DNA from 2 places in the Gracilibacillus salinarum genome. Region 1 is predicted to be linked to the other one. Evidence: predicted binding sites of a transcription regulator. Region 1 holds the regulator's gene; the other holds the start of a gene.
What was found. Region 1 encodes LexA, which represses DNA repair genes until DNA is damaged. Its sites were predicted from a motif close to CGAACATATGTTCG; they were not measured.

Region 1 (7,795 bases):
TTTGTTAACGCAAAATAGGATCGTTCTCCTACGAGAACGATCTTATTACATGTTAAAAATGTAGAGAAAGCGAGAAGGCTTTTAACGTGTGTTAAGGACAATCTCTACCTAGCTTAAAATTAATTTTGTCCGCGTATTCTGGAAAATCAATAAGTGGATTTCTATTCTTCTGAATATGGTAGATTTCTTTGTTACGGTGTTTTTCGTAAATGGATACTTCGAAAGTTTGATGCCAGTTTAGCAGGGTGTCAATATCCTTATCGTTGTATTGACTAACTATCCCAGGATATCTAATTAAGAAGTATAATGTCGCTCTGGCAACCACACCTTTTCCGCTTTCAGGTTCAAACTTTTCTTCATCGTATTTTCCGCATTGTGTTTTTATTGTTTCAATATTCATCTCTGGTGTGTAGTCCTCGAAATCTACATAAGGGTAATTAGATCTGGTCGAGTTACATGTTTTATCGCATGTGAAAAGATGATGCAGATCACCTCTCATTGGATTATCTTCATCAAACCATGACTGAGGAACAACATGTTCACAATTAAACATGTTTTGGCGTTCAATTTTAGCTACTGTTTTTATCCAAGTATTATCATCTTTCGTTTTATTGCTTGCCAAATTTTGAAACGCTTGTTTTCTAATTTGTACTGCTTCATGATCTTCTTTTATGGTTTGTTCAGGATCTTTGTGGTTTCCTGAATAGATACTTTTCAGGTTGCCATCCAAATGAAGGTCGACTGTTGAATAAAGGTAGTCGCGTGTTTCGGAATTATAGGGTAGTTGGTTTTCATGTGTGCTTGTCGTTAAATGGTTTAGTTGCTCATATAAGTTGGGGGAGTTTTTTTTATCAAAGTTAATGTGCTGGTAATATGCCTTGATAAGACGTAAATCTTCTTCTTTGTCATAGTATTCGTTTGTATTTTTATTTTTGTTTTGATTAACCTTTAATTTCATTAGCGTGTGACTTAATTTTTCACTTTCCAATTTGTTCATGATTTTCCCCTTTCTTTATGACATAAGAAATGGATAGAAAGGTAGGTGCTAGCATCCTACCGGAACTGATGTTACCATTGTTGCTTGGAAAATGATTGTTTAATTCTTTGAAGTTCTATTTGTTTCCTTTACATGGGGAGCATTGATTCTATCTAATTGGTCAACTAGATTCAGCATAAGAAAGCCATTACCCTCGGCACTTTTTTGAAATGCAAGTGGAAGGGTACGTCTGATAAGTTGAGCATATACCTCTGATTCAATAACAGATCTTTGGAATTCTTTTTCGCTTAAATTAATGATTAATGCGAGTGCACCTGCTACATGTGGAGCGGCCATAGACGTTCCTGATAATTTAGCAAATTTACTATCTAAATAAGTAGATAATATATCTACTCCTGGCGCTATAAGATCTACCTCGTTATTCGTATTCGAAAAGGGAGCAAGCTCTAAGTCTAAGTTAACAGCACCTACACTAATGACTTCGTTATAAGCTCCTGGATAAGCATATTCTGGAGTTTCCTGATTTCCATCCCCTTCATTACCTGAAGCGACAACGACAGATACATCATGATTTATTGCGTTTTGAATGGCTTCATGCATCTCAGGGATATCATTCGGTCCACCTAAAGACATGGAGATGACCCTTGCACGTTCATTATTTGGTCCACGCCAATCAACTGCATAGTTAATTGCGTTAATAATCCATTCGTATTCCCCTGAACCTTCGCCCGATAAAGCCTTTAGACTTAATATTTTAGCTTTTGGCGCAACGCCTACAACCCCATTGCCATTAAGGCTTGCTGCAATAGTTCCGGATACGTGTGTTCCATGCCCGTTATTGTCTTCAAAGTTGTCTTGGTCTCCACTATAGTCACTTGTGAAATTTCGTCCGCCAATAATTTGCTCCTTAAAGTCTGGATGATCCGATTCAATTCCGGTGTCTATCACCGCAACGACGATATCTTCTCCTTCAAAACCTTTCTCCCATAAGGCGGGAGCCTGTACTAGTTGAACGCCTTCAGGGGTCTCATTTTTGGAATCCTCAATCGATTGAATCGTATAAGGAATTAAGTGAACCTTGTTTTGTACCATATTTTATTCACTCCTCTAAAGTTTACCCTCTCTCTATACAGTATGTGATTAGGTTGAAAAAGTTTACTAGATTTACTGAAATTAAGATAGTTGTCATAAATGGAGTAAGTAAGCTGTGATGTGGAAATAGTTGATGTGTCGGCATCCAATGTCTGGAATTGAAAGAAGGTTTTGCTACTTATATTACCTATTTCACTAGGCTTCAAACCAATAAAAGAAAAAAATATAAATTTTAACAAAAAAGAGTAGAAGGATTATTTTGAGTAGGAAAGCCCTCGGCATTTTCACCAAAGGCTTTTTTGAATCTATTATAAGCTGCGGTACAAGCCAACTACTCTACCAAGAATGCTGACATTATCGTAGATTAACGCATCCATTGTCGCGTTCTCAGGCTGCAGTCGAATATGATCCTTTTCCTTGAAGAAACGTTTTACCGTTGCTTCACTTTCATCTGTCATGGCTACAACGATATCGCCGTTTTCAGCTGTATTCTGCTGTTTGACAATGACTTTGTCTCCATTGAGAATACCTGCTTCAATCATACTGTCCCCTTCAATAATCAATACAAACAACTGTTCGCTTGCGTGCATTTCGTTATGTGGAATAGGGATGTATTCTTCAATATTTTCTACTGCTGTAATCGGAAGTCCTGCTGTTACCTTACCGATTACGGGAGCAAAGGTAGCTTCTGTCTTAGGAATTTCTAAATCGCCATCTTGTGGCAATACTTCTATTGCTCTTGGTTTCGTAGGGTCTCGGCGAATGTATCCTTTCTTCTCTAATCGCGCTAGATGTCCATGTACCGTTGAGCTTGATGCTAGACCGACTGCCTCTCCAATCTCGCGAACAGAGGGTGGATATCCTTTTAACTCTACTTGTTCTTTAATATAAGCTAAAATCTCCTCTTGTCGCTTTGATAGATTTGTCATATTTCAATCTCCTAACACGTAGTATTTATTAATCAAAGTATAGCATATATGATATAGCATTACAAACATTCGTTCGAAAAAAAGAGTTGACATGAACACCTGTTCGTGTATAATGAAGGTACGAACAAAGGTTCTGGGAGGGATGCAAGTTGTTAAAAAATATATCGAAAGTTGACATTTTTTATTTGGTAGCATTTATACTAGGAATTGCATTTTTTTATTTTTCAGCAGTAACAAACTTGTAGAATTGTAGGTGTACGTATTATGTCCAAAGCCATTATTTATTGTCGGGTAAGTACAAATAAAGACTCACAAGAAACCTCACTGAAACGGCAACAGGAAGAGTTGCGATATTTTGCATCCCGATATGAGATGGAGATCGTACAAGTAATAGAAGAGAAGCAGAGTGGGTATGAAATCGAAAGAGAAGGCATTTTTGCTATGCTGGAGGCCTTTCAAAGCAGCTCAGCAGATACGTTACTCATTCAGGATGAAACGAGATTAGGGCGAGGGAATACGAAGATCGCCTTACTGCACCAGCTTCAACGGTTAGATGTGTCCATTTATTGTTTAGCGCAGAATGGTGAATTACAACTGTCAGAAGGGGATTCAATGGTGTTGCAAATCGTCTCGATTGTGGAAGAATACCAACGCAAATTACATAACGCCAAAATAAAACGGGGCATGAGAAAAGCTGTTGATAACGGATTTAATCCAGCGGAGAACCTGTCCAATCAACACCTTGCGAAAGGAAGAGAACGCAAACAATTTCCGATCGAAGAAGTGAAACGGCTGAAGCGAAATAATCTGACCTTTCAAGAAATTGCATCTATCCTGCGAGGAATGGGATACAATGTGTCGAAAGCAACGGTCCATCGGCGTTATCAGGAATATCAATCACTTGAAAAGTCTATCAAGGAAGATTAAAATAGAGAGAGGGTATACAAGTTATGTATACTCTTTTTTCGTGGTAAAATACATGCATGCATGTTTGAATAAAAATGATGGAAAAGAAATCGAGGTGTAAATAGTATGCTTTCCCAAGATAAAATAGCTCGTATAAATGAGTTGTCGAAAAAATCTAAATCAGAAGGTTTAACAGAAGAAGAAAAAAAAGAACAAAAGGATTTACGAGAGGCATATTTAAAAAATGTAAGAAAATCTTTTAAAAACCAACTAAAAGGAATGACGGTAGTTGATCCGAATGGTGATGACGTTACTCCAGAAAAATTAAAGCAGTTAAAGAAGAAGTAACGGTAACTTCTTCTTTAACTACTTGTAAAATAGTGACCATACAAGTTGAATTTCATTAAAAAAAACTGATAATTCTAACGAAAATTAAAGTGTTTTAACTTTAATATACTTGTCATATAGCGTATTTCGTTATAGGATTATAGATGTGCGTACATATTTTTTGGATATTGAAAGGGGAAAAATCATGTCAAACCAAACTGAACAATTGTCTATTAATTCAATTAGAACATTGTCGATAGACGCAATTGAACAAGCAAATTCCGGACACCCGGGCTTACCAATGGGTGCTGCTCCAATGGCATACACACTTTGGACCGAGCATATGAACCATAACCCAAAAAGTTCTAAATGGTTTAACAGAGACCGTTTCGTTCTTTCTGCAGGTCACGGTTCGATGTTACTTTATAGCTTACTTCATTTATCTGGTTATGATGTAACGATCGAAGACCTTAAAGGATTCCGCCAATGGGATTCAAGAACTCCAGGACACCCGGAAGTTCATCATACAGATGGTGTAGAAGCAACGACCGGACCATTAGGACAAGGTATTGCTATGAGTGTTGGTATGGCAATGGCCGAGAAACATCTATCAGCTAAATACAACAAAGATAACTATAACATGGTAGATCATCACACTTATGCAATTGTTAGTGACGGTGATTTAATGGAAGGTGTTTCTCATGAGACTGCATCATTAGCAGGTCATCTGAAGCTTGGCAAACTTATTGCATTATACGATTCAAACGATATTTCTTTAGATGGTGAATTGAATAAATCATTCTCGGAAAATGTCGAAGATCGTTTCAAAGCATACGGCTGGCAAGTAATTCGTGTGGAAGATGGTAATGATACGAAAGCGATCTCTAATGCGATTGCTGAAGCAAAACAAAATACAGATCAGCCGACTTTAATCGAAGTGAAGACCGTAATTGGCTATGGTTCTCCAAACAAATCAGGATCTGCAGCTTCACACGGTGCAGCACTAGGTGCGGAAGAAGTTGCCTTAACAAAAGAATTCTATAGCTGGGAACACGAAGCATTCCATGTACCAGAAGAAGTTTACCAAGATTTCCAAACAAAAATTGTTGACAATGGTAAAGAGAAAGAGCAGAAATGGAACGAACTATTCGACGCTTATAAAAATGCGCATCCTGAATTAGCTACAGAATTAGATGACGCGATCAATAAGAGATTACCTGAAGGTTGGGAAAAAGAATTACCAGTATATGAAGCTGGAAAAGATGAAGCGGCAACACGTGCTACATCAGGTGAAGTGTTAAATGCTATTGCCAAATCAGTTCCAACTTTATTCGGTGGTAGTGCCGATTTAGCAGGCTCTAACAAAACAAACTTGAAAGATGCTGGAGATTTCTCTGCGGCAACACCAGAAAACCGTAATATTTGGTTCGGTGTACGCGAATTCGCGATGGCGGCAGCGTTAAATGGTATGGCGCTACATGGCGGATTAAAAGTGTTCGGTGGTACATTCTTTGTATTTAGTGACTACCTGCGTCCGGCTGTTCGTTTATCAGCCATCCAAAACCTACCTGTAACGTATGTATTAACACACGATTCCATTGCTGTCGGAGAAGATGGACCAACTCACGAACCGGTTGAACAATTAGCCGCTTTCCGTGCGATGCCAAATCTTTCCGTTATCCGTCCAGCAGACGGAAACGAAGTGCAGGCTGCATGGAGACTAGCGATTGAATCAACATCCCAGCCGACCGCATTAGTCTTAACTCGTCAAAACTTGCCAACACTAGATGGTACTGCTGAAAAAGCATACGAAGGTGTGAAAAAAGGTGGATATGTTGTAAGTCCAGCTTCTAAAGAAACACCGGATGCCATTCTTGTAGCGACAGGTTCTGAAGTTCAGCTAGCTGTAAAAGCACAAAAACAATTGAAAGAAGAAGGAAAAGACGTAAGTGTTGTCAGCATTCCTTCATGGGATCGCTTTGATAAGCAGGATGCTACTTACAAAGAATCTGTATTACCAAGTGCAGTATCGAAACGTGTTGCAGTCGAAATGGCTTCATCATTAGGCTGGGAGCGTTATGTAGGTATCGAAGGTAAGATTATTTCAATCGATCGCTTTGGTGCGTCTGCAAATGGAAATAAAATTATTGAAGAATATGGCTTCACTGTAGAGAATGTTGTCAATCACGTGAACGAATTATTCTAATTATTGAAGCGAAATGGGACGATGGAGCTGATCCTCGTCCCATTTTTTATCAGGTAGCTTTTAGGCACTTGATGTTTTTTTAATAGTAAGTCCCGGAAATATAGCATAACAATTGATTGAACCAATGTTTACATAAACGTGAAACAAGTGCTTGTATTATTAGATAGTTTTTACTATACTGTATAAGAGATATGTTGAAGGAGGAAACTAGCGAATGAGTACAATCTGGGTCGTATTGATTGCGATTGCTTGTCTGATTGCTGGGGTAGCGTTAGGCTTTTTTATCGCAAGAAAATACATGATGAACTATTTAAAGAAAAACCCACCTATTAACGAACAAATGTTGCGTACAATGATGATGCAGATGGGACAAAAACCGTCACAAAAGAAAATTAAACAAATGATGCGTTCAATGAACAATCAGATGGATAATAAATAAACACGCATTGTAACATAATTGTCGAATTAGAATCCTTGCTTCATTTAAGCAAGGGTTTTATTATATTTATAGGGAGATAGAGGATTGGGGGGAGAGATTGAGTGAAGTAAATATTTTTATTGCCTTTGGAGCAGGGTTTTTATCTTTTATTTCACCCTGTGTATTACCACTTTATCCAGCATTTTTATCTTATATTACTGGCATGAGTGTAAATGATATTAAAGAAGAAAAAGCTATGTTCAATTATAAAAGCGTTTTACATACTTTATTCTTTTTAATTGGCTTTTCAAGTGTATTTATCCTGCTCGGTTTCACGACAAGTTTCGTCGGGGAATTTCTGACAAGATGGGATGATCTGATTCGACAGGTTGGTGCCATTTTAATTGTATTCTTTGGGCTGGTAATTGTTGGCGCATTAAATTTTGATTTCTTAATGAAAGAGAGAAAATTTCATTTTAAAAACAGACCTGCAGGATTTTTCGGTTCCTATATTATCGGGATGGCATTCTCGTTAGGGTGGACACCTTGTACTGGTCCAATTTTAATGGCAGTGATTTCACTCGCAGCAACTGATACAGAATTAGGGATGATCTTAATGTCCGCTTATTCACTCGGTTTTGCAATTCCATTCTTTATTCTTGCCTTCTTTATTGGTAAAATGAAATGGATACGCCAAAATGGCCCGAAGCTTGTAAAAATAGGTGGATCTGTGATGATATTCATGGGATTCTTTTTGTTCTTTGATCTTATGACAAAATTAACATCCTTTCTGTCCGGGTTTTTCGGTTTTCAAGGCTTTTAGTATTATGCGTTCAGCTGGAGGTGTAGTATGGCAGAGAAAAATGATTTGATTTTTAGAACAATGACTGTGTTAATTTCATTTATCTTATTTGGATTTG
Region 2 (7,795 bases), 960 kb from region 1:
TCCCTGGCAACTCCCTCAGCAGTCCCGGTATCTGAACCGTACAAAACCAGTAAGGGGCGCTGACTAAGTCCTGAGATGTTAGGGGCTGGATCTGTTTTGTCGTCAATCGCACTTTCTGTTTGTGTGTTGGCATGGTTTGTTGCAACGGTATCACGTGGTTTTACTTTTATTCGGAAGTTGTTCGGTTTTAATGTTAAGGTTTGTTTTACATCAAGCTGGTAGTTTTGATAATCGATTAATTGAAAATGTTGAAGCAGCATCCCTAAGACAAGCGTCGCTTCATGCAAGGCAAATTGCATCCCAATACAAGCTCGCTGACCGTTACCGAAGGGCTTAAAGGCATGGGGCGCTATTTGATCGCGATCTTCAAAACGTTCTGGCTGGAACGTTTCGGCATTTTCTCCCCATGCTTCCACATCTCGATGCAATTGAGGAATGAGAACCGTTATTCTTTCTCCTTTTTGTATGGCATATTTTCCGCCAATGATCGTATCTTCTTTGGCGTAAAGGCTGAAGGCTGGGGCAGTTGGCCATAATCGCAGTGCTTCGTTCAATATCATGCGTACGTATTTAAGCTTTAGAACCTGTTTGTAGGTAGGCGTTGCTCCTGTTAACACTTGGTCTACTTCTTCTTAGGCCTTGTTCAGTTTATCAGGATTTTTTAATAAAAAGTAGAGCGTAAAAGATAATAAACCACTTGTCGTCTCATGTCCGGCAATGAGAAAAGTGATAATTTGATAGCGAATGTTTTCATCATCCAGCCTTTCACCTGTATCAGGATCTTTCGCGTGTAGCATGCGCGCTAGTAAATCATTTTCCTGTTGACTGCCATTGGCTTTACGGTCCGTAATAATGCCGTCAACTAACTGAAACATCTCCTGGATGTCTTGTTTGAATTGCCGTTGGGTTTTGTGCATAAGTTTAGTTTGTAAAAGGAATCGCTGGTTTTGGTGCATGGCTTCGTCCAGAGCACGTACCATACTGGTAATGAAGGGGAGAGGTGTTTCTCTGTAATAGCTGTTAAAACGGTAATTAAAAGCACACAGGCCGATAGTGTCTAAAGTGAGACGTGTCATATCATCAGGGACATCAATAGATTCATCCGGGTTAAGTCTGGTCCATTTTTGCACAAGTTGTTCGGCAATATCGGTCATGACTGTATGATAGCCTTTCATTGCGGGCTGGCTAAACGCCGACATCAGAATATTATGCGCCTTTTTCCAGTTAGGTTCGTGCGTCCAGCTTGTAAATAATCCATCTCCACCGAAGGCACGGACTTTGTCTAGGGGACCTTCAATGCTCTTGTCAAATCGTGATTCATCACAGATTTCTTCTACAAGTTTATGTCCAGAGACGATGATGGTCTCACTTGCAGGAGTTTGAAGGCGGTAAATGGGACCATGTTCTTCCGCTAATTCCATAAAGGATAATATAGGTTTATCTGTATCTATTAATGGTAGATTTCGGATCGGACCATATGTTTTAGGTTGTGGAATGGTTAAGGATTCTTCCATACTAAACACCCTTTCTTAATAATGAAATGATGGCGAGAAAGCAATTTCTGTTTGCAAGGAGCTGAAAATAAGACATGCTTTCACATTACGGTTATGACAATTCGGCTATATTCTAAATTATTTTATGAATATATCGCATTTGTCATGTGAAAAATCGTTAAATTTTTGGTTTGTGACGAACTGTGCAGTAAAAGATAATGCTCTCGAATGTCATTGTTATGTGTGTCGATGGTTACTCCGGTTTTACAGTGGTTACCAGTTGTTCCTGATCGGTAATATAAAAATCCATTTCTGGGCGTTCCTCGATTAATTTTAATTTTTCCAGCTTGAAGAAATTTACCTTGCGATAAGGATCATGATCAATGACGGGCAATTCATTGGTTTGGGCAATATATTGATCGACAGCATGCTGGATCTGATCCAAGGCCAGGGGAATATGTTTTTCCTCTTCTTCAAACAGGTCATAGGTTTCCTTGGACATATAGTAGTTCTTTTCTGGAATCCCCTTCAAGAACGGGGCAAGTAAGGAATAATCTAGTGATAAATCGTCTTTTGCGACTATTTTTAATGGAATATCTGCTGGCAGTTCTTTGCTGAATGCATGAATGGCATGGCGTACTTCTTCTAAAGAAATATCCTTAATCGGGTATGTTTTTTCTTTGGCTGTTTTCTTCTTTTTAAACCACATTCGTTTCACCTCATTATTTTCGAAAATTGTATAAAAAATGCTCGCTGAATGGTTACTTTTAGTTAAATTATAGCAAATTTTAGCTAAGAACACAGAATATTACTTTATTTTAGCCGAAAAACTGTCATTTCATATCCAAATTTATCAAAACTTGTTACATTATAAGCGAATACAAATCCAGAGGAGGAATGAAAATGGAAATGTTAATGGAGAAGGTACGAGAAATCAGTCCTAAGACACTCGCAATTGTCGGAAAAGAGGAAGATGGTCAATATTTTACAAGGGTGATTGAATATGAGGAAGCGGATGATTATGAAACAACCTGGAGTACACAAAAAGTGCTGGATTACACTTGCAGAGAGTTCGGCATCAGTCTTCGGGGGCTGATTGAAGGATCACGGATGTTAAGCAAAATCACGCATAAACCGCCAATTGCCATTGACCGGATCAGTGGTATGTATTTTTTCCCGATTGAATCTCCTCAAAGAAAGGCCTGTACCTGGATTGCACATTCCCATGTGCTCGAATTAGAAAAAATTGATCATGATTTAACAAGAATTGTTTTCAAAAATGGGCGTGACCTGATTCTGGATATATCGTATGCGACGATGATTAATCAACTCTATCGCACCGCACAATACCGTTACTTATTAAGTAATAAAATGGAACAGATTCTGGAGTCTGCCCAATTCGTGGCAGAAGCCAAATGGCATAAGCATTAATCGATGAACCGTTAAGACTGATGTCCAGACTTAACGGTTTTTTCATCATTCAAGAAAGTATCTAAGTGTAGTCACAGCAGTAATCATATGGAACATGAAGTGGAGTTCCTAATGTAAAATCGAACTATATTACAATGTGATAATTATATGCTTAGCAAAGCTCCGGAAATAGGCTTCGCGTCCTGTGGAGAACGGCTTCAGCTAGGCTACTACTTTGAACTACTCCTTTGCTGCCTTGTGCCGAGGAAGCTCACTTCGAAGTGGTATCCCAGCACATATATTATATCGAAATGATCACAACGCTTAACATAATCCATATTATAGGTGGCTGAATTTCCTCAAGGCTGGTTAGGGACGGATGGGGTTTAAGCCTGGTTTTGTTTATATTTATAATTTTACTTTTTCTTGAGCGGTAGATACTAAGGCGTTTGCCATTAATTCTTCTAAGATGACCTCTACTTTTTTTCGGATAGCTGGGTTGAAATAGTTGCGTTTTTCTTCTTTACCCTTACAGGTGAACAAATAAGAGGTAAAGGAATCGTTTTTATCTAAAGAGACGACTTGGATCTTTTCTTTGTACATTTCTTTGCGTAAAGTTCTTCTTTCTTCTGTTGCGTTTTTTTCTATTTTTTTTAATAATGCGATGTAAGGTTCGTTTATTTTAAAGGGTGAAAGCTGGTTCATCTTCTCTAAATCGTGTTTAATAACGGTTAAAGCCATTGATAAAAATAGAAAACGTGACGCTAATCTCCATTCATGTTCGTTTAAATATCTCATTTTCCATTTCCACCTCCATCAAGGGAACGTTTGTTCTAGTATATGCTTGATTTTAAAAAAATGCAACAAAATTATAAAAAATGCAGATAGAAAATCATGGAATTATTATGGTACTAAGTGTTCGTATGCGAAAAAAGGGTATAGGAGAAGGAGAGCGACCGATAACTATCTGATAAGTCTCGCTATCCATAAGCAAAAACCACTTATGGAAGTCTCGCTTTATGTGAATAATTAGGAAAATGGGGAAAAAAATATTAAAATGATAATAAGTTGTATTTTTAGTTGTTTGAAGGAGTTAAAGCGCTGATGCTTACATACAATATTAGTAATATCGATAACATTAATGTTGATCAAATAAAAGAATATATTGAAGCAAATGAATTTGGGCAATTGGTTGATTTTTTGCTGCAGAGTTATGAAAGTCTAGGTCCGCTTCCGGGTGTGCTGTTGCCTTTTTTAGAAGCCTTTTTACCTTTTTTACCATTAATTGTGTTTGTGATGACAAATGCAGCGGCATACGGACTGCTAGAAGGTTTTATCTTGTCATGGGCTGGCGGCAGTGCCGGGGCAATTGCAGTGTTTATGCTGGTACGCCGATTTAAGCATATCCGTTTGTTACGTTGGATCAGCAGAAATAAGCAGGTGTCGAAAGTTACGGAGTGGTTAGAGCGACACGGATTTGGTCCGTTATTTATTCTGTTATGTTTTCCATTTTCTCCTTCGGCAATTATAAATTTAGTGGCAGCTATTTCTGGTGTTGGATTTTACCAATTTGTTTTAGCGGTACTGTTAGGAAAAGGTGTCATGATCCTTACCGTATCATCGATTGGAGACAGTATCATTTCGTTTGCACAAAATCCGCTTAAAACGATTATATTACTAATAGGTATTTCGATTCTTTGGGTCGTTGGAAAATATATAGAGAAACGTCTGCAAACACGAGCAGATCAAAAAAACAGTAATTATACGGATTAAATTTTTCCAAATGGGGTAAATTAGTTAATAAAGAAAGTCCCTTTGGAGGGAAGCCAATGAATAAAAAAAGAATATGGTCAATCGTACGTATCGTTATTTTTGCAACAGTGTTGGCGGTTATTTTTCGTTCCTATTTATTTGCAAGCTATGTCGTGAACGGAAAATCAATGGAACCGACATTGCATGATGGAAACCTCTTAATGGTCAATAAAATGGTCTATGATTTAATGGATATACATCGTTTTGACGTGATTGTGTTTCATGCGAATGAACAGGAAGATTATGTGAAGCGTGTTGTAGGTAAACCGGGAGATCATATCGAATACCGGGATGATGTCTTGTATGTCAATGGTGAAGCTGTAGAGGAGCCTTACTTAGAACCATTTCGTCAGTCTGGTGAGATCCTCACAAAGGATTTCAGCTTAGAGGGTGTCACTGGTGAGAAAGTAGTACCCAAAGGCAAGCTGTTCGTATTGGGAGACAACCGGACCAAAAGCTATGACAGCAGAGAAATAGGCTTTGTTGATCAGGAGACGGTAGTTGGCAAAGTCGATATACGTTACTGGCCAATGTCGGAACTGAACTTTCAATTTATAAACTAAAAAGAAGAAAGCGCTTTAATTTTAAAAAGTCTAATTTGAGAATGTAATCATTCTTGAATTAGACTTTTTTATTGTTGGTTAATTAGAAAATAATGTTAAAAATGGTGCGGGGTTATGGTATGATGAATGAAGAAAAACGTGGCAAGAGTAACGGATGACTTTTGAAAGAAAAGGAAAGGTAGAGACGTATGCATGACTCCAAAAACCATTTATAAAGGAAGTACAGGGAAGCAGAAGATAGAAGCGAAATATGAAAAATATCTTGCTACTCTTCCATTTGAGGTTGAAAGGGATTATATCGATACAAGCTTTGGAACAACACATGTATTAAAAGCTGGTCCAAGGGAAGGTAAGCCGGTTTTTATTTTCCAAGGTGGGAATTGTATAAATCCTATGACATTGAGGTGGTTTTCCCAGTTAGTAAAGAAGTATAGAATATATGCACCTGATACAGTCGGTCATCCTGGATACAGTGCAGAAAGTAGAATATCAGCAAAGAATCAAGACTTCGCAAATTGGATACAAGAAATGATTCTACACTATCAAATCAAAAACTGTGCGTTTATAGGGCCTTCATATGGCGGAGGGATTATTTTACGATTAGCTACTTTTTTGCCAGAACTGATAAACTGTGCAGTTCTCGTGTCACCAGCTGGAATAACGCTAGGATCGAAATCGATCATGATAAAAAAAGTATTACTGCCGCTTATTAACTATCGCATCAATTCTTCTGATAAGCACTTAAATACCATTGCACATAATATGTCTGAAGGTACAATGAAACCGCTTGATAAAGAAATCATTGGAGATGTATTTCAATATGTCAAGCTAGAACAAGATATGCCAAAATTAACAAATCAAAAAGAATTAGAAAATTTTCTAGCACCAACATTAGTAATAACAGGGGCAAAAGACATCTTTTTCCCGGGAGACAAATTGGAAAAGAGTGCAAAGAAAATCATTCCTAATTTAATAAAACTACTAAACTATGATATGGGACACTTTCCATCGGAAACCCATTTAAAAGAAATAAATAAAGAAATAGAGCAGTTTTTGCGTATACATTATAAATAGGGAAGGAAGTCAATATGAATACCGCTGAATTGTGGCCAATGTTTTTTCTGAAGTTAATACTTATAATTGTCGGCTTGCTAGTTGTGATGTGGTGGCTTAATAAAAAAATCAGGAGAAAGTTGAATGTCGAAAAGTTACCTCCCAATCAGCATTTAAATAAGCAGCACGAACAATTAGACTGGACGATCCGAATAATCACAATCATGGTTATCGTGTTTGGTTTTCTCTTTAACAAAACAAGGGAATATGGTGATACGATCTGGTGGTTACAGCCTTGGATTCCACTTGCGGTTGGCGCACTGATAGGAGCTACAGCAAAGGCATATATGGAATGGAAATATGCAGAAAATCCAAGACAATATGTAGCAACCATCAGTGAACTGTGCTTAGCTGTTGTCTCAGTAATCGGTATCATCGCTGTTGGCTATTTTGACTTGATTTAGGGGGAGATTGCATATGAGGCAACGAACTGTAGGTATTTTATTATTCAATGAAGTTGAAGTGCTCGATTTTGCAGGTCCGTTTGAGGTTTTTTCATTAGCTGCTGATTTAGAAACGGGAGAGAATTTCTTTCGTGTAGTAACCATTACCGAAAAAGATGATGCGCTCCAGGCGCGAAATGGATTACAGGTGCTGCCAGATTATCATTTTGACAATCATCCAAAGCTTGATTTGTTAATAGTGCCCGGAGGATATGGAGCAGAGGAAATAGAAATACATAACCCTAATGTTATAGAGTGGATTCTCAAGCAACAATCCGAAGTCGATATTATTGCCTCAGTTTGTACCGGAGCATTGCTGTTAGCAAAGGCAGGCATGCTCGACGGTAAAAAAGCGACAACGCATTGGCTTGACCTCGATCGTTTAGCAAACGAATTCCCCAAAGTCGATGTCCTGCGTGGTGTGAAATTCGTGGATCAAGGAGTACTTGTTACTTCGGCAGGGATCTCAGCAGGGATTAACATGTCATTTCATTTGTTGGTACGCCTATGTGGAAAAGCAGTTGCTGAACAAACCGCCAAAAGGATGGAATATGATATTTCGTTTATGGGATAAAGCAGGATAGAACTGTGAAAATACTATAAGAACAGGTCTCGCGGACAAAATCCAGAGGATACAGCAAAAATATGTCATAAGAATGAACCTCATTGATAACCCGAAAGATGGCAGAGTTTGATTGCAAAGGAGAATGGCATGAGTACGCAGATGAAAGATTTCTTTGGTACAATCATCATTTGTATCATTGCATTTTTGCCATTTGGCAATTATTTCGACGGCGGAAACTACATAGAAACAACAGTCTATACGTTTGGAACAATTATTATTGGATTATTGTCTTATATCATCTCGTTCTTACGTCAATTACGAAGAGAAATGAGGAGAGAAGACGATTCATTATCTGAGGAGTGATCGGGTGTTAGGTGTTAATAAAGGAGAAGTAAA

Region 2: a site for LexA is predicted at 3,725-3,738, ahead of MUN87_RS06645 (YhjD family protein). Genes of this name have one in related genera too.

Annotation. Positions count from the first base shown of each region.
Region 1 covers NZ_CP095071.1:404,765-412,559, forward strand. The annotation lists gene MUN87_RS02035 (endonuclease I family protein) at 92-997, opposite strand; gene MUN87_RS02040 (S8 family peptidase) at 1,097-2,089, opposite strand; gene lexA (transcriptional repressor LexA) at 2,398-3,018, opposite strand; gene MUN87_RS02050 (YneB family resolvase-like protein) at 3,283-3,945, shown strand; gene MUN87_RS02055 (DUF896 domain-containing protein) at 4,051-4,272, shown strand; gene tkt (transketolase) at 4,457-6,457, shown strand; gene MUN87_RS02065 (YneF family protein) at 6,672-6,896, shown strand; gene MUN87_RS02070 (cytochrome c biogenesis CcdA family protein) at 6,994-7,698, shown strand; gene MUN87_RS02075 (Na(+)/H(+) antiporter subunit B) at 7,726-7,795, shown strand, end outside.
Region 2 covers NZ_CP095071.1:1,367,126-1,374,920, reverse strand. The annotation lists partial or broken gene MUN87_RS06660 (bifunctional cytochrome P450/NADPH--P450 reductase) at 1-1,514, opposite strand, end outside; gene MUN87_RS06655 (DUF3939 domain-containing protein) at 1,747-2,202, opposite strand; gene MUN87_RS06650 (competence protein ComK) at 2,397-2,924, shown strand; gene MUN87_RS06645 (YhjD family protein) at 3,312-3,701, opposite strand; gene MUN87_RS06640 (TVP38/TMEM64 family protein) at 4,008-4,676, shown strand; gene lepB (signal peptidase I) at 4,733-5,278, shown strand; gene MUN87_RS06630 (alpha/beta fold hydrolase) at 5,471-6,352, shown strand; gene MUN87_RS06625 (DUF4181 domain-containing protein) at 6,367-6,795, shown strand; gene MUN87_RS06620 (DJ-1/PfpI family protein) at 6,809-7,408, shown strand; gene MUN87_RS06615 (hypothetical protein) at 7,547-7,762, shown strand; gene MUN87_RS06610 (GrpB family protein) at 7,767-7,795, shown strand, end outside.